Regions from separate parts of the Glutamicibacter sp. AOP12-B1-11 genome, predicted to be linked through region 3. Evidence: riboswitches for the same ligand, from Rfam matches in the RefSeq annotation. Region 3 holds a riboswitch; each other region holds the start of a gene.

Region 1 (7,264 bases), on a different contig from region 3:
TCGTGGTCAGAATCGGTTAAATGAATCTGGCCGACCTTCGCAAGAGCGGATGAAGGTCGGCCAGATCCAGTGGCGGCTAGGGACGAGCGCGGCAGATCTCGTTGAGCCGGGCAATGCATGGTTCATTTTGCAAGCTGGTGGTGTCCCCTAGTCTGGTGCCTTCGAAAAGCTGGGTCAGCAGGCGGCGCATGATTTTGCCCGAGCGGGTCTTGGGCACATCGGGGACCAGGACAATATCGCGTGGTTTGGCGATCGGTCCGATCTGCGTGGTGACGGTTGCGCGCAGCTCGGCGATGAACTGCTGCTGGCGGACGAGCGTCTGCGCATCGGGTTGCGCCGCGACCAGCGAGGCATCCAGCGGCACCACGAACGCGGTGGCCGCGTGCCCGGTTTTCTGATCGGGGGTCGGGCAGACTCCCGCCTCGACCACACCTGGGTGGGTGACCAGTGCGGATTCGATCTCGATGGTGGACAGCCGGTGTCCGGAAATGTTGATCACGTCATCGGTGCGTCCCAGAATGTAGATGTCCCCATCCTCATCGAAGCGCGCGCCGTCCCCGGCCAGGAACCAGCCCTGCGCGGCGTACTGCTCCCAGTAGCTGGTGTAGTAGCGTTCCGGGTTTCCCCAGACCGTGCGGGCCATGGACGGGCCGGTCTGGGTGATCACGATATTTCCCTGCTCGTTGGGCCCCACGCGGCCGCCGGAGGCGTCCACGATGTCCACCGAAACGCCGGGCAGCGCCCGCGAAGCGCAGCCGGGCTTGAAATGCTCGTCGGTAGGCAGCGGGGAGAGGACGGTTGCGCCGGACTCGGACTGCCACCAGGTATCGACCATCGGGATGCCGCCGGGGGTGTCGCGCCCCAGCTGAGCGCGCAGCCAGCGCCACGCCTCGGGGTTGACCGACTCGCCCACGGTGCCGCCCACCCGAACCGAGGACAGGTCATAGCCGGCCGGAACCCCCTCGGGGAACCAGCCCATCAGCGAACGGACCAGGGTCGGCGCGGTGTAGTAGCTGGTGACCTTGTAGCGTTCGATGATTTCGAAGTGGCGGCCCGGGTGCGGTGCGTTGGGCACGCCCTCGTAGATCACCTGGGTGACGCCGTTGGCCAGCGGGCCGTAGATCTCGTAGGTGTGCGCGGTGACCCAAGCCAGGTCCGCGGTGCACCAGTGCACGTCGCTCGCGCGTTGGGATTCGTCGGGGTTGCCGAACAGGAGATTGTGGCTGTACGCGGCCTGGGTCAGGTACCCGCCGGTGGTGTGCACCAGCCCCTTGGGCTGCCCGGTGGTTCCGGAGGTGTACATGATGAACAGCGGGGTCTCTGAATCGAAAGCCTGCGCTGCGTGCTCGGTGGACTGAGTTTCCACCGCCTCGTGCCACCACACATCGCGTCCGGCGGTCCACGGGATCTCATCCCCGGTCCGGCGGATCACCAGAACCTTTTCGATGCTGTTTTCCCCGGATACCGCAAGATCTGCGTTGGCCTTGACCGGAACCGAGGTGCCGCGGCGGAACTGGCCGTCGGTGGTGACCAGCAGCTTGGCCTTGGTGTCCTCCACCCGGAACTTCAACGCCTCCGCGGAAAAGCCGCCGAAGACCAGCGAATGGATCGCCCCGATGCGTGCGCAGGCCAGGGTGATGACGATGGTTTCGACAAGCACCGGCAGATAGATGACCACGCGGTCCCCCTTGGCCACGCCGAGCTCCTGCAGGGCGTTCGCCGCCTGGCTGACGCGCTCCTGGAGGTTCCGGTAGGTCACCGCGATGCGGTCACCGGGCTCGCCCTCGAAGTAGAGGGCGACCTTCTCGCCGTTGCCGGCGGCCACATGGCGGTCGGCGCAGTTCACCGCGGCGTTGAGCTTGCCCCCGAGGTACCAGGAGATCTGCGGGCCGCGCTTGGCTTGTGCGTCTGCCGGGATGATCTGGCTGGTGGTGTGCCATGGGGTGTCCCAGTCAAGCAGGTTCGCCGCCTCGTCCCAGAACTCCTGGCGTGCCTCGGCGTTGGAGGGCTGATTTGTACTGGCCAATTCGATGGTGGTCATTGCGGTCCTTGAACGTGATTCGAGTTGTTGGCTTAGGTCCAGCGGTTGATCGCCCAGCGTTCTGCTACCGAGAGCAGGGCATCGGTGATCTTTCCGAAGACGGCGAGCAGGATAATTGTCAGGATCAACCGGTCGATGCGACCGTTGTTCTGCGAGTCGGTGAGCAGATAGCCCAGCCCCATGGAGGCGCCGAGCAGTTCGGCGGCGACCAGGAACAGCCAGGCCTGGGCCAAGGCGAGGCGAAGCCCGGAGAAGACCGAGGGAACCACCGCGGGAAGCTGCACGGTGCGCAGCAGCTTCAGGCCGTTCAGTCCGAACGCGCGCGCGGCTTCGATGAGCTGGCGGTCCACGTGGCGCAGGGCCAAGGCAACGGTGGTGAACACCGGGAAGAATGCGCCGATGATGACCAGCGTGACCTTGGAGTCCTCGCCCATCTTCATCCACAGGATGAGCAGCGGAACCCAGGCCAGCGAAGGCACGGCGCGCAGCGCCCCGATGCTCAGGCCGAGCAGTGCGTCGGCGAGCCGGGACAGTCCGACCAGCGCGCCGAACAGCAGGCCGAGCAGCGAGCCGAAGAAGAATCCGAGCAGTACACGCTGGGTCGAAATGCCCACATGTTTGCCCAGCTCGCCGCCTTCGAGCAGTTCGCCGGCCGCGGCCACCACGGCCGCCGGAGTCGGCAAGGACCACGGCGCGACGATGCCGGTGGTCGTCACCACCTGCCAGGTGAGCAAGACGATGAGCGGCAGGATCAGCGCGAGCAACCAGTGCGGTAGCTTCAGAAGCCTGGCGCCAAGGCTTTCGCGTGCCTGCACCGGCGTGCTGGCTTGCTGGGTTTGGTTCGCTGAAGACATGTTGCTTATTCCCCGGCGATCTTCGTCGCGTCGGCCTGGGCAGCGAACTGCTCATCCACCAGGGATTCCAGCGCTTGATCGACTGCGTCCTGGGTGGAGACGTCCTTGTTGGCCACGAAGGTAGGTCCGATATTGCGCAGCACCGAAATGAAATCCTCACCCGGCACGGTGTCCACGTCGAGGTTCGAGCGTTCCTCGATCACCTGGGTGGCGACCGGGGCCTCCAGACCTGCAACCTCGGCCAGAATGCTCGCCGTTTCACCAGGATTGGCGGCGGCCCATCCGCGAGCCTTCTCGTAGGAGTCCACCACCAGCTGGGCGAGTTCGGGGCTCTCCTCGATGAAATCTTCGCGGGCATTCAACGCGCCATAGGTGTTGAAGTCCAAGTTACGGTAGAGCAGCTTCGCGCCGTCCTGTTCGGCATCGGCCATGATCGGATCCAGGCCGCTCCAGGCATCGACCGAACCGTTGACCAGCGCGGTGCGCCCATCGGCGTGCTGCACGTTCTGCAAGGTGATGTCCGAATCGCTCAGACCGGCTTCGGCCAAGGATTGCAGCAAGAAGAAGTAGGGGTCGGTGCCCTTGGTGGCCGCGACCTGTTTGCCCTCAAGGTCCTTGACCGACTTGATATCCGAGTCCTCGTTCACCACTAGGGCGGACCATTCGGGCTGCGAATACAGCGAGATGGTCTTGATAGGTGAGCCGTTGGAGCGGGCCAGCAGTGCTGCCGAACCGGCGGTGGATCCCACATCCACGGCATCGGCGCGCAGCGCCTCGTTGGCCTTGTTCGAGCCGGCCGACTGGATCCATTCGACGCTGACCCCTTGTTCCTTAGCGGCGGCGTCCAGCCACCCCTTTTCTTTCAGGACCAGGCTCAGCGGATTGTAGGTGGCGAAGTCGATGGACAGCGTCTGGCCGTCGGCTGCGGCGTTCTCGCCCGCGCATCCGGTCAGCACCAGGGCCGAAATGCCAAGCGTTGCTACGGATAGTGCGGCGCGACGGGAAAAACGATTCGAGAGCATGGAAAATCCTTGATTTGTGCGAATGGAAGGCCCGCGGGACCAAATGAGTGCGGTAGAAAGTGCTAGTGGTTCGTCGGATCAACGCCGAGCAGGCTCAGCAGCGCTGTGCGGTGGGCGACGAATTCGCTGCTCGTATGGCTGCGCGGGTGCGCCGCGGACAGGACTCGATCCTCGATCACGGTCGCCGAGGCCTGGCCCTCGGGTCGGCCCAGCACGACGATGCGGTCGGCGAGAGTCAGCGCCTCATCGACGTCGTGGGTCACCAGCAGCACGGTAGTCGGGAAAGACTTATGGATGGCCAGCAGCAGATCCTGCATTTTCATTCGGGTCAGCGCATCGAGCGCACCAAAGGGTTCGTCGAGAAGCAGGACGCCCGGGCGCCGGGCCAACGCGCGAGCAAGCGAAACCCGCTGAGCCATGCCCCCGGAAATTTCACGTGGGCGCAGATCTGCTGCGTGGCTCAAGCCGGTCAGCTCCAGCAGCTCGGCGATCAGCTGGCGCCCGGATTGCTTGTCGGTTCCCGGCGCAAGGCCGATGGACACGTTGTCTCGGACCGAGCGCCAAGGCAATAGCCGTGGTTCCTGGAATGCAACGGCGCACCGCTCATCTATCCCCGTCACGGCGCGGCTTCCGATGACCACCGACCCGGTGGAGGGGCGGTCCAGGCCGGAGGCCGCCCGCAAGAGAGTGGATTTGCCGCAACCGCTTGCGCCGAGAATTGCAACAATCTGGCCCGCTCCGAGGCGCAGATTCACGTCGCGAAGCACCGTGTTGCTTTCCTTCTTGGCGGTGAAAGTACGCGATAGCTCGAGGAACTCCACGTCGAGCGCCGTTGCGCTTTGGACGGTCTCGGGCAAGGCAAAGGCTGTAGTCATTTTCATCTCCATCGTTCCTGGCGGTAGCACCGGACACCGTTTGGTTTATTAACCGTGTGTGGTGGTTGCTGCGGCGTCACAGAGCCAGATCTCTTAGCCGCTCGGGATGGTTACACGACTATTACAGGCCTTCGAACGATTTCAATGCAAATCTTTCGTAACATGAAAAATATTCGATAGATGCGTCACATCATCGTGATGTTTCGATTTTTATTTCATCAATCGCGTATTTGGCCGAAAAATCGCTAAACGCTAGGTATTGCGTTCGACCTCGCTAGGCAAGTGCTGTCCTTGATGCATTTCAATCTCCATCCGCACACGACGAAATGTGACTAACCGGGTTGATGGCGATGTAAACCTCAGGCTACAAATGATTACGAACCATCCAGAGCGACCGAGAGATCTGGCTCGTCGACGTCGCAGCAACCACCCACCAAATATTGGCGCGGGACGGTGCTACAGCCAGGACCGATGGAAAGAATTGAGGACTTCCGATGTCATTTGGCGATCCCGCTGGCGACTTTAATGCGCTCAGCGACCCGTCTATTGCGGGTAGCGCGGTGGGGCTTGACGACCTTCCACAAGAACTTCCTACCCGGCAGTTGCTGAAGATCACCCCGGGCCCCGGCGCTGACGAGCAGTATGAACGGCTTGCCGGCATTTTCCGTCCGGTATTCGCGCAGATCGCCTCGGGTGCAAGAGAACGCGACCGGCAGCGGATCCTGCCATTCGAACAGGTCGGCTTGCTGAACCGCGAGCGCTTCGGTGCGCTGCGCCTGCCGGTCGCCGACGGCGGCCACGGGGCGCGCTTGAGCGATGTCTTCCGGCTGCTCATCGAATTAGCCGAGGCGGACTCGCATGTGGCCCAGCTATGGCGCGCGCACATTGCCTTCGTGGAAAATGCGGTGCGGCTGGAAGATGCGCAGCTCCGCAGCAAATGGGTTTCCCGGATCAGCTCGGGGCAGATCGTGGGCAACGCCTACACCGAGGAAGGCGGCAACGCCCTCGGGTTGCTCAACACCAAGGTCACCGAGGAGGGTTCGCGCTGGCTGGTCAATGGGCGGAAGTTCTACTGCACCGGCACCATCTTCGCCGACTGGACCACCGTAGCGGTGGCGCACCCGCAACTCCCAGGGCGCCAGATCGCGGTAGTTTCCACCCAGCACAGCGGCGTGAAAATCCTCGATGACTGGGACGGGTTCGGCCAACAGCTCACCGGTACCGGCAGCACCGAATTCCATGAGGTCCCGGTGGACACCTTCATGCCGGAGGACCCCACGGATCCGGAAGCCGCGATCTTCCAACTCGTGCTCATGGCGGTACAGGCCGGAATCGGACGCGCGGCACTGAACGACCTGCGCTCCTCCGTGCAGGCGCGTACCCGCAGTTTCAGCACCGGCACCGGAGTTCCGGTGCACCGCGAACCGCAGGTCTTGCAGCTCGTCGGGGAGGTCTCCGCCGAAATCTTCGCCGCGGAGTCCGTGGTCATGGGCGCGGTGCTGGAGGTCGAGTCGGCGATGGCAGACGCGAACCTGAATGCCGAGGAGCGCTTTGCCGTGTGCGAACTGGCGGCCAACCGTGCCCAGACGATCGTGCAGCCGCTGGTCATCGGAGCGACCAGCAAGCTCTTCGACGCGCTGGGTGCATCTTCCACCCGCAATAGCTGCAATATGGACCGCCACTGGCGCAACGCCCGCACCATTGCGACGCACAACCCGGCGATCTACAAGGCGCGCATCGTGGGGGACTACGAGATCAACGGCGTGCAGCCCCAGCGGCTGTCCGTCACGGGCACGGTAACCGGAGCAAACCGGTTCTCCGGCAGCTAGGCAACACTCTTCGAACACAGATTTTTAGACTAACCAGATTTCTTCTATGGATAGGGGCACACCAATGAGCGAGAACAAGCGCGAAATCCTTTTTAACGCCTTCGATATGAACTGCGTGGTGCACCAGTCGCCGGGCCTCTGGCGCCACCCGGATGACAAGGCGTCGACCTACAACACCCTGGGCTACTGGACCCACCTGGCCAAGGTGCTGGAAAAGGGCAAGTTCGACGGCCTGTTCCTCGCCGATGTGCTGGGCACCTACGACGTCTACAAGGGCACCAACGAAACTCCGCTGCGCAGCGGTGCGCAGGCGCCGGTCAATGACCCGATGATGCTCGTCTCCGCGATGGCCGCGGTCACCGAGAACCTCGGCTTCGGCGTCACCGCGGGTACCGCCTATGAGCACCCTTATGCCTTCGCGCGCCGCCTGGCCACCCTGGACCACCTGACCAACGGCCGCGTGGGCTGGAATGTGGTCACCGGCTACCTGCCATCGGCCGCCCGAAACATGGGCCAAGAAGACCAGATGGAGCACGACGAACGCTACAACCACGCCGATGAGTACCTCGAAGTGGTCTACAAGCTGCTCGAAGGCTCGTGGGAAGAGGACGCGGTGCAGAACAACAAGGAATCCGGCGTCTAC
Region 2 (7,264 bases), on a different contig from region 3:
AGCCCAAGCAGTAGGTTACAGCGGCCGCACCCAAGCCAATGGCCAGCTGACGCACGCCACGTTTGAGCGGGGACGCACCGGATAGCAGGCCAACGACGCCGCCGGTGAGCAGCAACGCGATGCTGACCAAAGCGACCGCCACGCTCACCGCAGCTAGCCCGGTGAGCCCAAAGATGTAGGGCAGGATCGGAATGACTGCGCCCGAAGCAAAGAACATGAACGAAGAAATGGCGGCTCCCGGTGCCGAACCAAGCTCCTCATGTTCGCGTTCCAGTTCCGCGCTGCGAACTTCTGGATGGAGTGAGAAGGAGGGGTTGCAATCGCAGGTAAACAGCCCCATGCGTTCTGCCGCGCGGTGTTCGGCGTCCTCATTGTTCATGCCACGTGCTTTGTAGATCAACACCAATTCATTGGCGTCAAGATCGAGGTCACGGGCGGCAGAAAGCGTGACTTGGGTGGGGCGCGACGCGGTGAGAAGCTCACGTTGGGAACGGACTGACACGAATTCCCCGGCAGCCATGGACAGCGCGCCGGCCAGCAGGCCGGCAATTCCGGAGAAGAGCACGAGGGACGAGGCCACACCGGTGGCGCCGATGCCCATGACCAAGGCCAGATTCGAAACGAGCCCGTCATTTGCGCCGAACACCGCGGCTCGGAAGTTGCCGGACAGCCGGGATCTGCCGGCCGTAGCCAAAGCACGGATGACTTCCTCATGCACTTGCTCATCCGCGGCCATTTGCGGCGCGGCATCCTGATCGGTGGCGTAAGGAGAGTTGCCTTCGGCACGCTGGGCCAGCGCCAAGACAAACACCGAACCGAAATGCCGGGCCATGAAACGCAACATGGTGCGCCGCATCGACGGACGGACCGGGCGCACGTGTTCACCGAGCTTAGCGCGCCAGTAATTTTCGTGGCGTTCTTCCGCTTCGGCTAGCCCACGGAGAATCTGGCGTTCTTGTCCGGTGCGCTTTTCGGCCAGTTCACGGTAGATCGCACCTTCGGCGACCTCATCGGCCATGTACTGGCGCCAGCGGCGGATCTGCGCCTTGGATGGTTCGGGAATTGAGGTTGGGGCCATCACGGGGATGAGTCTCCTGCGGCAGAATTGGATCATTCACGGGCAGATGATCCGGGTTAGGTTCAACCCCCTAGTTTAGTGAGTGAGTCGAGCACTGGGAATTTGGCAAGACTAAATACCTTAGCGGCGCCAGGGTTTTGCCCTCGGGCTGCCACGAATACCGAAAGTTCCTCGCGCTGCCTGTCGAAGCTCGGCGGACCCACGGTTCTGGCTAGCAATCGGGTGAGCAGGTGCGGGTCGGTGACGTAGTAGCTGACCCAGACTCCGCGAAGCGGAAACTGCACCTGGCCGGTTTGCAGGTCAATAATGGGAAGGACGTTTGAAGCCATAACTATCGTGGACCCTTAAAAGAGCTCTTGCCCGTAGCCGGTTGGAGTACGGACCGCTTCTTCATCCGAACCACCCATGAACCTGGGGTTGGTGTGCGGCCAGTCGGAGCTTGGCGCCGCATCTCGTGAAGCAACACCACGATGCTACACCCGTGGGCTGTCCGGATGCGTAGTGAGACGTCATACTCGGCTCTCGCGGGCCTCATGGGAAGCAGAGCCGAGCACCGGGAGGTGCACGGACCGCGCCCACAAGAACCCTGCGCTTGGCGCAGGCGAAGGTCGCCGGGCGGGGATCTGGACATCGGGCACTACCGGTGGCTGGCCCGGTGACCGATCTCCGGCAAGTGGCTCCCCTCCCGACCCGCCGTCGATGCCGCCAGGCCTGCCCGAGCCGCGCGGGAGTATCGCTGCGCAATATGCCGCTCAGGTCCAACGCCTCTGGTCCGTTGGGACCAACGCCAGGCTACGGACCGGCAGTTTCACCAGGTGGTGCTCCTAGTCGCTGGGCTCGGTCAGGGCCATCCGAGCTAGCGCGAGCCTATGCGGCCTGTTAGAGGCGGTGCCCTGCCAGAGCTATGAGCAAGATTTGGCGAAGAATCGTTGTTAGGACTGCTCGGCGATTCGCTGCAGCGAGGAGCGTTGTTCCTTCCATTGCTCAGCGCTGAATCCAGGGATATTTCTCGCCTGTTCGCGCAGTCCTACCTGTCCGTCGAGAAGCTCTCGAACGATATCGAGATGCCCGGCATGCCGGGAGGTCTCCGCGATCATATGAACAATAAGATGCTCCACGGTGGTATGCCGATGCACGGACCACCAGGGGACCTCTGCCGGGGATTCTAAGTTCAATTCGTCAAGCGCGTGTTCGGCAAATGCGATGGATTTTCGGTACAACGCGAGAACATCTTCTACCGAGAAGCTGGCCGGAGGCAGGAAGTCGATCTGCGGTTCATCGCTTTGCAGTAGTTGAAGCACATGCCGATCGTTGGGCACACGACCTAGGCACTCGCCGAAATAACCGTATTCGGTGATTGCTAGGTGGTAGATGACACCAAGCATGTGGGTTCCGGTATCCGTCATGGGGCGGCGGGCCAACTCCTCGGAGAGTCCCTGGCACTTCCAGAGCACGGTGTTGCGGGCCTCGTTCAAGTAGGTCCGAAGCCTCTTGGAGGACGGATTGCCAGCGGTATCCATGTGCCGAGTCTAGTTTCTTGGCGATTGAATAAACAGCGCCGGCGCATTGAGGGATTGGTTGCTGACTTCAGGACTGAAGCGTGAGCTCGGCGCAGTTCTCGTTGCCTATTGGTAAACTGACGCAGTGTAGGAACCTGAACCGGATTGGTTTAGCGGAATTGTAGGCCGGGTGCTGCCAATCTAGGGCTGCGCCGGTGTCAAAATGGTGGGAGAGCATGAAAACACTGCCCGTAGAGCCCACCGGCTCGTCGATTAATATCGGTGCCCGTTTGCGTGGGGTACGCCAAACCCGACGAATGACCATCGACCAGGTGGCTGAAATGTCCGGACTGACCAAGGGGTTCTTGTCTCGCGTGGAGCGAGACTTGACTAGCCCGTCGGTATCGACATTGCTTAGGCTCTGCGAAGTATTGGGCTTAGAAGTCGGGCAGCTCTTCTCTGTACCTGAAACCAAATTGGTCAGGTTGGAGCACGCACCGCGAATCGCCTTGGGCGGTCAGGGGATCACCGAACAGCTGGTCACTCCCCGCGCCGAGACCCGGGTGCAGATGATTAGGGCAGAGGTCGCGCCGCAGGGCTCGGGGGAGGCCGAGCTGTATTCGGTGGATTGCAAGGTGGAAGTTCTGCACGTGATTTCCGGAGAATTTACCTTGGTTCTGCCCGAGGACCGCATTGAACTGCAAGCGGGCGATACGGTAACCTTCCCGGGCCGTGAGCCGCACAGTTGGGAAAATACTTCGGACCGGACCGCCGTAGTGACCTGGACGCTGTTGCTCTGACCAAAACCGCATTGCGCTTTTGAAGGGCTTGCGCGTTTTCCGTCCGTGCCGGGTTTCGGCCGGGCAAAGCCCAAAGCGTATCCTTGACATAGCGTCAACAACTTTTCTCGACGCCGATAAATAACCGAAGGGAGCTCCGTGACGGAAAGCGAGCCACGGGCTGAACTGGTCGAACTGCGCTCCGCGAGCTGGTGGATGTCTGCAATTCTCGGTGTCTTAATTGGTGTGACCATGACATTGATCCGCACTCAACGTTATTTTTTCATCGCCGGGGCGGCGATTCTGGCGGGGGTCATCCTGGTCATCGGCTTACGCACTATTCACCGCCGTTCTCAATACCCGCAGATGGCACAGGCGAAAACCTCTTGGGTATATGCGGTGTGGACGCTGGTGCTACTAGTGCTTGCCGGGCCTGTCCAGCTGGTTTACGTGGCGGATGAACTCGACGAGATTGCAATTAAGTCCTTCGTGCTTTCGGCAGGTTTCTGTTTTGGGTTCCATGAGGTGGACCGGGCATTGGTAGCGAGCAGCAAGAAGTCCTTCGAAAGCTAGCTGCTGAACTACACGCACGCATTGGAAGGGTGAAATGTCTACCGAAAACCTTGCGGTCGGCATAGACATCGGCGGGACGAAGATCGCCGGCGGCGTGGTCGATGGCCACGGCCGGATTCTTCGCCGGAGCTTCCGCCCTACTCCGGGCCGGAGCGCAGCATTGACCGAAGATTCTATTGCCGAGGTAGTCAGCGAGCTCAGCGACGGGGATACTCATATGCCCGTGGGTGTCGGGGCCGCCGGCTGGATTAACCGAAGTGGTTCGCATGTCCTCTTCTCCCCGCATCTTGCATGGCGTGATGAGCCGGTGCGTGAACGCCTCGAATCGAAGATGAACCGCAAGGTCGTCCTGAATAATGATGCCGACGCCGCGGGGTGGGCCGAGCATCGTTTCGGGGCGGCACGAGGCGAGGAGCTGAGCGTCTGCCTGACCCTTGGCACGGGTATCGGCGGCGCCATCATGTTCGGCAACAGTATTCTGCGCGGCAGTTTCGGCGTCGCCGGGGAGTTCGGGCACCAGACTTTGGTGGTGGACGGCCACCGTTGCCCGTGCGGAAATCGAGGGTGCTGGGAACAATACGCGTCGGGCAACGCACTGGGACGTGAAGGGGCAGAGCTTGTCCGGCTGGATTCTCCGCGGGCATATAGTTTGCGTGAAGCCTGCCAAGCGGACCCCGGCAAGGTGAGCGGAGCGATGGTGACGGCGCTGGCGGTCAATGGCGACCCTGCCTGCATGGAGCTCATCGAAGAGATGGGTCGATGGCTCGGGAGGGGAATTTCGAATCTTGCGGCTGTGCTGGATCCTGGCGTCGTGGTCATCGGCGGGGGGGCTAGGGTCTGCTTCCACTTCCCTGGTCGAACAGGCGGAGGCCTCCTACCGGCAGCTGCTGCCGGGGCGAGGCTACCGGCCGTTTGCTCGCATCGTACGAGCCGAGCTTGGCTCCGATGCCGCGCTGATCGGTGCTGCGGACTTGGCCCGGTGGCACGGGTGACCCGCTGCCTGCGACTACGCGCTATTCGCTTCATCGCATTTTCATGTTCCAAATCAGAGACCTGATCCCGCAACCCAATTGGTGTTGCGGGATCGCTGTTTTAACCAGCAGAACCGGTTTTTTGTGGCTTCCTTGGTGATTGCACCTTGACGGTCAGCGCACCGATAAATAGCATGGGAGGAAACTCATGTTTCATATTAGGCAACTCTTGTCGAGTGTGCCGGGAAGAAGCGCTCATGAAAGAAGTCCGGATCGAAGAAAATGGGAACATTGGACCCATCAATGCCGCGGTAATTCCGCGCTATGCCGGAGGCGGAACCTACGCACGGCTTCCGCGGCTGGACCAAGTCCAGAAATCCGATATCAAGATCGTCGGTGTGCCTTTTGACTCCGGTGTTTCCTACCGTTCCGGCGCACGCTTTGGAGCAAACCACGTCCGTGAGTCCTCACGGTTGATCCGCCCATACAACCCGGCCACCGAGGTTTCCCCCTTCGCCTTGAGCCAGGTTTCCGACGCCGGTGACATGGCGGTCAACCCGTTCAACATCAACGAGGCCATCGAGACCATCGAGCACAATGCGCTGGAACTGACCGAAGACGGCTCAACGCTGGTGACCATCGGTGGCGACCACACCATCGCATTGCCCTTGTTGCGTGCGGCCTCGCAACGCGCTGGTGCGCCGGTAGCGATGCTGCATTTCGACGCCCACCTGGATACCTGGGACACCTACTTCGGAGCCGAATACACCCATGGAACCCCATTCCGCCGAGCGGTCGAGGAAGGCATTCTCGATACCGAGGCGATCTGCCATGTAGGAACCCGAGGCCCGCTCTACGGTAAAAAAGACCTCGAAGACGACAAACGCTTCGGGTTCGGCATCGTCACCAGCTCAGATGTCTACTATCAGGGCGCAAAAGAGATCGTTGCAAAACTTCGCGACCGCATCGGCAACCGTCCACTGTACATTTCGGTCGATATCGACGTGCTGGATCCGGCGCACGCACCGGGCACCGGCACCCCGGAAGCAGGCGGCATCACCAGCCGCGAACTGCTAGAAATCTTGCGCGGCTTGCGCGGGTTGAAAATCGTGGGAGCCGATATCGTGGAGGTGGCACCGGCATACGATCATGCGGAGCTAACCGGCGTAGCTGCCTCACATGTCACCTATGACCTGATCAGCCTGATCAGCGAATACCGCCAGCTGAACGGACAGAACAACTAATGGGCAACGAAGTACAACGTAACGGTGGAGATCTCGTCGTTGAGACGCTGACAGCGCTCGGCGCGAAAACGGTCTTCGGCATTCCAGGGCAACATGCGCTGGGGCTGTTCGACGCACTCTCACGCTCCAATCTGCAATTCATTTCTTCCCGGGTAGAAAACAACTCGGCCTTCGCCGCCGACGGCTACAGCAGGGCCACTGGAGAGGTCGGAGTGCTTTTCCTCTCTACCGGCCCGGGAGCGCTGACCGCCCTCGCCGGATTGCAGGAAGCCTATGCCACCGGCGTGCCCATGGTGGTGGTTGCCAGCCAGATTCCTTTGGATGGACTGGGCGCTCGCCGAAAAGGCATGCTGCACCAGCTCGATGACCAGAAGGCCTCGGCCGCAAACGTCACCAAGTTCCAGCAGACGGTGCACCACGCCTCGGGTATTCCCTCGGCGATCCAAGATGCCTGGGCGCAGGCGATCACCGTGCCGATGGGACCGGTCTGGATCGAGGTTCCGCAGGATGTCTTGCTGGCATCGGTGCTCATTCCTCCGGTGCATGATGCCCTTGCCGAAGCCTACGATCATCCACCACGTGTGGAATTGATCGATGAAGCGGTTCGCTGGCTTTCGGAAGCAAAGAGGCCGGTGGTTGTTGCAGGCGGAGGTGTCCGTCGTGCCCAGGCCGAAAACGAATTGCTGGAGGTGGCCGAAAAGCTCAATGCCCCGGTGCTTTGCACCCCGGGAGGCAATGGCGCATTCCCGTGGGATCACGAATTGTCATTGCAATCTTGGGTGGAGGATCGGCATGTCACCGAAGTTCTCGAAGATGCTGACGTATTGGTGGTCGTGGGCTCAGCGCTCGGCGAAGTCTCCAGCAATTATTTCTCCCTCGCACCTCGTGGGCACATAATCCAAATTGATGCCGAACCGCGCGTCCTTGAGTCAAATACGCCAGCATTGGGTATCCGAGCGGATGCCAAGGCCGCGTTGCAGTTCCTAACTTCGAAGCTTAAGGAAGTAAGCCTGCCTAACGCGCCAGATTGGCATGGGCAGAGCCCGACTCAAGTCGTCACCCAGACCTTGGCAAAGGTGCAGGCACGGCTGGCGGAGCAGGGCCTGGACCATGAACGAAG
Region 3 (7,264 bases):
TGGTCCGACGCCATGCAACCGAAGCAGCGCTTTCTCGCCGGTTTCGCCCGCTTGTTCGAGGCTCGTGATACCAGCGCTTAGCAGCGCCCTGGTGGCCGGTGCGCCGATGGCTGGGAGCTCAGTTTCCATACGCCTGGGCTACTTAGGGCCAGCCGCCGCCGGGGATTCGATCCGCGGCGTAACGACCAGCAGTACGATGATCAGGAACAACGAGAAGGCAAAGACCGCGGCGAAGCCCAGCCCCACTGCCACCGTGGCGAAGATGACCCCGCCAAGCGCGGTCACTCCCGCGTTGCCCAGCGCATCCGCCATGGTCATCGCCGAGGAGTTGAACCCTTGTTCCTGCTTGCCGGAGAGGGCCAGCATATTCACGTTTTGGCGTGGGAAGATCATTCCCATTCCAAATCCGCCTATCGCCCAACCAACCACGATGATGGCCACCGACGGGTGGAACAACGCGGCATAAAGCGCGGTGGAGATGGCGAACGCCCCGGCCAGGGCGCCGATTCCGATGCATGCGGAATTGCTTAAACGTTCACCGGCTTTCCCCTGCAGCCACGAGCCCAGGGCCCAGGACAATGCGGAGGCGGTGAGCACCAGACCCGCGCGGTCCGGAGGCAGAAAATAGTCTTCGCGCAGCAAATACGGCAGGTAGACCTCTGTGCCGAAAAATGCTCCAGCCACCAGCGATCGGGTCAGCACCGTGGCTGGCATTCCACGCCGGGCGCTGAAGGTCCCTACGGGCAGCAGCGGCCGGATCGCCAACAGGGCGAGCGCCAACGCTGACAGCAGGGCGACGACGGAGGGCCACCCATTGTCCATGAGCCCAAGCAGGTTCATGGCGATCACCGAAGCCCCGGTGAACCCCGCGAGCAGTAGCCGCTTGATGGAGACCGGACCGAGGGTTGCATCGCGTGCAGAATCCATGCGATGCAGGGTCGGGATGACCGCCACGATCGCGAAGGCGATGAAGATCAGCACCCCAAGGAATACCCAACGCCAACCGAGGTATGTGGCGATCAGGCCCGCAATCCACGGTCCGAGCAACGCCGGGATCACCCCGGCGGCGGCGAAAAGTGCGAAAATTTTGCTGTGCAATTTTGCCGGATATGCCCGAGCGATCAGCACAAAGATTGCCACGGTCACGGCGCCGCCACCGATGCCTTGCAAAATTCTTCCGAGGATCAGCACCTGCATATCCGCCGCGGTGCCGCAGATAAGCAGGCCGCCGGCAAAAATAGCCACGGAAGCGTACAGCGGAATCTTCGGGCCTCTTCGGTCCGAAACCTCTCCCGCAGCAACCATGCCAAGCATCGCGCTGGCAATCGGTGCGGCAAAGGCCAGCGCGAAGTACTTCTGTCCATCGAGCAGCTCACTGACCAGCGGCATGATCGTGGAAACCGCCAACGCTTCGAAACCCACCAAGAAGACCAGGACGAACATGCCCAGGGTGGTCGCCAAATATTTGGCGGCATAGATCGACTCAACCGTTGCGGAATCTACCGCAGAGTCACGTGGTGATGGCATGCGGCCATTCTTTCATTGAACTTCTCGGACGCCGATTCGGCACCGATGGTTAGTGGATGCACCGCATGGCTTTGTAAGCTGAACCCATGCTTAACGAAGATACGCGTCGCCGACTGGTCAAGATCACCGCGCTCTGCCTAGCGCTGATGGTGGGAGCTACCGGGATACTCTCCAGCGGTGTCCTTGGCCTTTTCTAGGCAGCCAGCCCCACGCGCGGCGCGAATGGACGGCGCTTTCAGCACTATCATCGGCACGAAGCCATGCACGGAGAACGCAGCTGAACCAAGGGGCAGGGCCAAGAAATCTTGCGGATTTCTGGACCCTGCCCTGTGCCGTAGGCCTGCCTCGGCAGGCTAGCCGTCGTTCTGCATGTTGCTGAAGCGCGAATAGTGGCCCTGGAACGCCACGGTGATGGTCTTGGTGGGGCCGGCACGGTGCTTTGCGATGATCACGTCGGCTTCACCCGGACGGTTTTCCTTGTCGTAGACATCGTCACGGTGCAGCAGGATTACCATATCGGCGTCCTGCTCGATCGATCCCGATTCACGAAGGTCCGAGATCATTGGTTTCTTGTCGGTGCGCTGCTCGGAACCACGGTTCAGCTGCGAGAGGGCAACCAGCGGAACGTCGAGTTCCTTGGCCAGCAGCTTGAGGTTACGCGAGAACTCGGACACTTCCTGCTGGCGCGATTCCACGCGCTTGCCCGAGCTCATCAGCTGCAGGTAGTCGAGGATGATCATGCGCAGCTCGTTGCGCTGCTTCAGCCGTCGGCACTTGGCGCGGATTTCCATCATGGACATATTCGGCGAATCGTCGATGAACAGCGGAGCTTCGTTCAAGCGACCCATCGTGGTCGCAATCTTCGTCCATTGTGCGTCTTCCACCGAACCCTTGCGCAGATCCTGCAGCTGGATGGATGCTTCTGCCGAGAGCAGGCGCATCGCAATTTCGTTGCGGCCCATTTCCAGCGAGAAGAAGACGGTGGCCATATTGTTCTTAATTGCCGCGGAACGGGCGAAGTCCAGGGCGAAGGTCGACTTACCCACTGCGGGGCGGGCGGCGATGATGATCATCTGACCACCCTTCAACCCCTGGGTCAGTTCGTCGAATTCGTAGAACCCGGTTGGCACGCCGGTAATTCCGTCGCCGGCGTTCGCCGCATTCTCGATCTCATCGACGGTTCCCTCGATGATGTCGCTCAGGCGCACGTAGTCTTCGCTGTTGCGGTTCTCGGCGACCTTGTACACCTCGGCCTGCGCCTCGTTGACGATCGCGTCAACCTCACCATCGGGCGAATAGCCCATCTGGACGATCCGGGTCCCGGCATCGACCAGTCGGCGCAATACGGCGCGTTCGCGCACGATTTCGGCGTAGTAGCCGGCGTTCGCGGCGGTGGGCACCTGCTGGATGAGGTTGTGCAGATAGGCGGCGCCACCCACGCGGGCGATCTCGCTGCGCTTGGTGAGCAGATCGGAGACCGTCACGGCATCGGCTGGTTCGCCTCGTCCGTAGAGATCGATGATTGCGTCAAAAATGGATTCATGGGCCGGGCGATAGAAATCTGTTCCGCGCAGCGCCTCGACCACGTCGGCGATCGCATCCTTCGACAGCATCATGCCGCCAAGAACCGACATTTCGGCAGGAATATCCTGCGGCGGGGTGCGACCCGCTTCCGAACCCTGACTCTCGTAGACCGGCTCCGCGCTCATAACTGACACTTCCATCCCCTATTGACCCTCTGGGAAATACCCTTGTGCCATGATGGCAACACTCAAGCATGTCACCGCCAACCGACGTTATCGTGTCGGCGGTACCTGTGGATATATCAGTCCCAAAGCCAACAGTAGGTCTCTTATCCATAGCCGCAAACTCTGTTATCCACAAGATCTGTGGATAATCCCCCTCTAGCTGTGGATGACCCTGTGTGCGACTTGGGGAGAAGCTTGTGGATTACCCCACTTAAGTTGCGCTAATGACTATCTGACTTGGAGTTTGTTGTTTGCACACCTGTGGATAGAAAGTTAATTTCTTTGTAGAGTCAACCTTCGCAAATGACGTTATCCACAGCATATCTCGCGGGATTCCGGTGTTTTCAACCCGCTTCATCGACTTATCAACGTACCATCCACAGAGGTGTGGATAGTTTTGTGGAAAGAATCTTCGTGAAGAACGCGGTAGTCACCGCTCCAAAAAGCTACTGAAACGTAACTTCGAGGCGAGTAATCCACAATTCGATGCAGAGCACCCCTCTGCGGTCATATGAACTTAACGCGCCCGCGCGGTCCAAGCTCGCCGGGCCAGTTAAACGACTGCGCGCCACTTGTCAGCGAAAATGACAGGTGGCGCGAAGCGAAGACAACTATTTAGACGAGTTCCGGGACTGGTAACGAGTGAAATCGTGAATCATGGAAAATCGACGGTGAATGCTCGGCGACCTTATGGCCATGGACCTGCAACAGGATGACCCAATGGTCTCCGGCCTCAACCTCACTGTAGATCGTCGTGTCGAGCCACAGCGTTGAGTCATGGATGAACAACGAGCCGTCGTCGCTGGTGTGGGTGTCCACACCGCGGAATCGATCTCCGCTCTTGGAAGCGATCTGCCTGCAGACCCCTTCATTGCGCTCGCTGAGCACCGAAACGCCGATTCGATTTGCGTCCCGCAGCTTCGGCCAAGTGTTCGAGGTTTTCTGCACGGCAAACATCACCAACGCCGGTTCCAAGGAAACCCCTACGGTGAATGAGGAGGCGACGATTCCCGTCTTTTCCCCGTTGACTTCGGCGCACAGAGTGGCAATTCCCGATGGGTGCTGGGCGAAAACCTTGCGCAGCGTCAGTGCGTCAAGTTCTTGATTCAAAGACATGCCTTGACTTCCTTTGCTTCATGCCCACCGGTACGGCGACGGTCGGCGGCAGGCTAAAGCAGCTTTGACTTGCTCTTACCCGCCGTCGAAGGTTTAACGCCTCGATGTGCGGTACTTGTATCGTGCGGTGTTGCGCGACACCGAATCTTCACCTGGAGCACCCCGCTACCGTATAGAGGGTTGCCGGCCAGCTAGCCAGGGCCTTTAGCTGACGCTCATGATTCTGATTAAAACGATATTGGCCTAAGCTCCCGCGCGTCAAACAAATTGCTTCGCAAATCGAAATATTCAACCCAAAATTCGATGAGCCACAAGTATTCGAGGGTCCATCGGAAATTTATTCAATCACAGGAGGGTTCGGATGCGGCTGCGCGGCCCGCTGATACCGCTCCCCTTCGGTGCGATACGAAGCGCCCAGCCTCTTGCATAGCGAACGGATCTTGCTAGCCTGAAACCATGCGGCCTCGAATAGCTGGTAATCCGAAGATCACGGTTTTCCTTGGAATTCTCGCCTGCGCCGCGATGCTCACCGGATGCGCCGCCGAAGCACCGCGTTCCCCCGGCGCCACGTCAAGCAGCAGGGCAGTCGATACCAAGTCGCCCGAACCGCGAAGGATCGCAGCCGAGCTAGCCGCCCCCTGGTCCATGGTCTTCGCCGAAAATACGCTGATCGTTTCAGAACGCGATTCGGGGCGGATCGTGGAAATAGATTCAGCGGGCAATGCCCGGCAAATCATCCGCTTGGACGACGTAGTTCATGGTGGCGAAGGCGGACTGCTTGGGCTGGCCTTTCAACAGCCCTACCTTTTCGCCTACTCCACCGCAGAAGACGGCAACCGCATCCAGCGATTCGAACTTTCCGGCGACAGCGGTGCGCTCGCGCTGAGTCATCCGCGGACGATCCTGTCCGAATTGCCATCGGCAGGAATTCACAACGGGGGGCGTCTAGCCATCGGACCGGATTCGATGCTCTACGCGACCGTGGGAGACGCTGGAAATGAATCCTCGGCTCAAGATCTGGAAAGTTTAGGCGGAAAGATCCTGCGGCTGACCATTCAGGGCGAGGTCCCCGGCGACAACCCCTTCCCCGGTTCGCCGGTATTCAGTTTCGGCCATCGCAATCCACAAGGTATCGCTTGGGCTCCCGACGGAACCATGTATGCCAGCGAGTTTGGGCAGAACCGCTGGGATGAATTGAACATTATTGAGCCCGGAGCCAACTACGGCTGGCCGGCGCACGAAGGCATTGCGGAAGATCCCGAATACCGCGACCCGATCCAGCAATGGAGCACGCAGTCCGCGAGCCCCAGCGGCATCACCATTTACGACGGGGTCCTCTACATCGCCAACCTGCGCGGGGAGCGCCTGCGAACCGTGGAGCTGAGCACGCCTCACGATTCCACCGAGTTCCTCGTAGGTGACCATGGGCGCCTGCGGGACGTGAAGGTCAGCGAGACCGGCGAGCTCTGGGTGCTGACGAATAACACCGACGGTCGCGGCACCCCGCAAGAGGGTGACGACAGGATTCTCGGCATCTCCCCGGAGACGCTCATCGACCGAACTGCCACCCGGCGCTGAATTTCGGCCACTGAACGAATTGATACTGCGGTTCTTGGATTGAACCCGAGGTCCATGCCACCATGAAGGTCGCAAGTGCTTCAGCTCACAGGCGCAGGCTGAAGGAAACCACGGATACGAATCGAAGGATATCGCACACATGGTCATGACTCAGGCTAACCACTCGGAACTCACACCCCTGCGATTCCTGCAGCGTTCGGCCGAGGTATACCCGTCGAAGACCGCGGTGATCCACGGGACCCGCAGGTACAGCTACGCCGAATTCGAGCGGCGCGTGCAACGCTTCGCCCAGGTCGTCAAGGCGCGGATCGCGCCCGGGGACCGCGTCGCGGTACTTGCGCCGAATACTCCCGAGATGCTCATGGCCCACTACGCGGTTCCGCTGGCCGGGGGCGTGCTGATCGCACTGAACACCCGCCTGTCGGCGCCCGAGCTGCGCTATATTATGGATCATTCCGAGTCGAAGCTGCTGTTCGCCGATACCGAATTGTTGGCAAATACTTCGACCCTGCGTTCCGAGATTCCGAGCTTGGAAGCGTTGATCGAGATCACCGATGACCAATACGCCGGTACGCGCCCGACCGTCGCCGTGGACGCGGTGCTCTGCGAGCTGCTGGACGCGGCCGGCGAGGAACGCCTGAGCTACGAGGTGGCAGATGAGCGCGCCCCGATCACGTTGAACTACACCTCGGGCACCACCGGCAAACCCAAGGGCGTGCTGTACTCGCACCGCGGCAGCTACCTGAACTCGCTGAGCGAGGCCCATCACCAAGGCTTCACCGCAAAGACCCGTTACCTGTGGACCCTGCCGATGTTCCACTGCAACGGCTGGTGCACCCCTTGGGCGGTCACCGCCGCGGGTGGCACGCACCTGTGCTTGCGCGGCGTGCGCGAGGATGCGGTGTGGGACGCCATTGAGAATCTTTGCGCCACACATCTGTGCGGAGCCCCCACGGTCTGCTCGATCATTGCCGACTCACCGCGCGCCCACGCCCTGTGCGATCCGCTGCGTATCACCACCGCCGGCGCCCCGCCGTCCCCGGCAATCATCACGAAGCTGCAGAAGCTGGGCATCGAGGTGGTCCATGTATATGGGCTCACCGAGGTCTATGGCCCCTACACCATCTGTGAATACCAGGATGACTGGGATCAACTGGATGCGGACACGCGAGCCGCAATGCTCTCCCGCCAAGGCGTGGGCATGCTGACCGCCGAAAGCGCACGCATCGTCGACGAGAATATGGTGGACGTTCCCGCCGATGGGCAAACCATGGGTGAGATCGTCTTGCGCGGCA

The links. A riboswitch is a leader RNA that binds a small molecule or an ion and turns the genes downstream of it on or off. The one in region 3 is predicted to bind S-adenosylmethionine.
Region 1: it holds a riboswitch for S-adenosylmethionine, as region 3 does, so the genes downstream of both, ACT3UQ_RS00860 (acyl-CoA dehydrogenase family protein) here and ACT3UQ_RS09400 (flavin reductase family protein) in region 3, are expected to answer to the same signal.
Region 2: it holds a riboswitch for S-adenosylmethionine, as region 3 does, so the genes downstream of both, ACT3UQ_RS10665 (hypothetical protein) here and ACT3UQ_RS09400 (flavin reductase family protein) in region 3, are expected to answer to the same signal.

Annotation. Positions count from the first base shown of each region.
Region 1 covers NZ_JBQSYL010000001.1:162,725-169,988, forward strand. The annotation lists gene acs (acetate--CoA ligase) at 77-2,041, opposite strand; gene ACT3UQ_RS00845 (ABC transporter permease) at 2,074-2,895, opposite strand; gene ACT3UQ_RS00850 (aliphatic sulfonate ABC transporter substrate-binding protein) at 2,901-3,917, opposite strand; gene ACT3UQ_RS00855 (ABC transporter ATP-binding protein) at 3,980-4,792, opposite strand; SAM riboswitch class I at 4,798-4,905, opposite strand; SAM riboswitch class I at 5,171-5,270, shown strand; gene ACT3UQ_RS00860 (acyl-CoA dehydrogenase family protein) at 5,287-6,621, shown strand; gene ACT3UQ_RS00865 (LLM class flavin-dependent oxidoreductase) at 6,686-7,264, shown strand, end outside.
Region 2 covers NZ_JBQSYL010000015.1:57,523-64,786, reverse strand. The annotation lists gene ACT3UQ_RS10670 (VIT1/CCC1 transporter family protein) at 1-1,078, opposite strand, end outside; gene ACT3UQ_RS10665 (hypothetical protein) at 1,141-1,407, opposite strand; SAM riboswitch class IV at 1,426-1,538, opposite strand; gene ACT3UQ_RS10660 (DinB family protein) at 2,011-2,598, opposite strand; gene ACT3UQ_RS10655 (helix-turn-helix domain-containing protein) at 2,814-3,377, shown strand; gene ACT3UQ_RS10650 (hypothetical protein) at 3,516-3,929, shown strand; gene ACT3UQ_RS10645 (ROK family protein) at 3,964-4,986, shown strand; gene speB (agmatinase) at 5,158-6,144, shown strand; gene ACT3UQ_RS10635 (thiamine pyrophosphate-binding protein) at 6,144-7,264, shown strand, end outside.
Region 3 covers NZ_JBQSYL010000013.1:4,620-11,883, forward strand. The annotation lists gene ACT3UQ_RS09385 (DNA-binding protein) at 1-129, opposite strand, end outside; gene ACT3UQ_RS09390 (MFS transporter) at 139-1,527, opposite strand; gene dnaB (replicative DNA helicase) at 1,881-3,236, opposite strand; gene ACT3UQ_RS09400 (flavin reductase family protein) at 3,891-4,391, opposite strand; SAM riboswitch class IV at 4,498-4,614, opposite strand; gene ACT3UQ_RS09405 (PQQ-dependent sugar dehydrogenase) at 4,848-5,969, shown strand; gene ACT3UQ_RS09410 (AMP-binding protein) at 6,109-7,264, shown strand, end outside.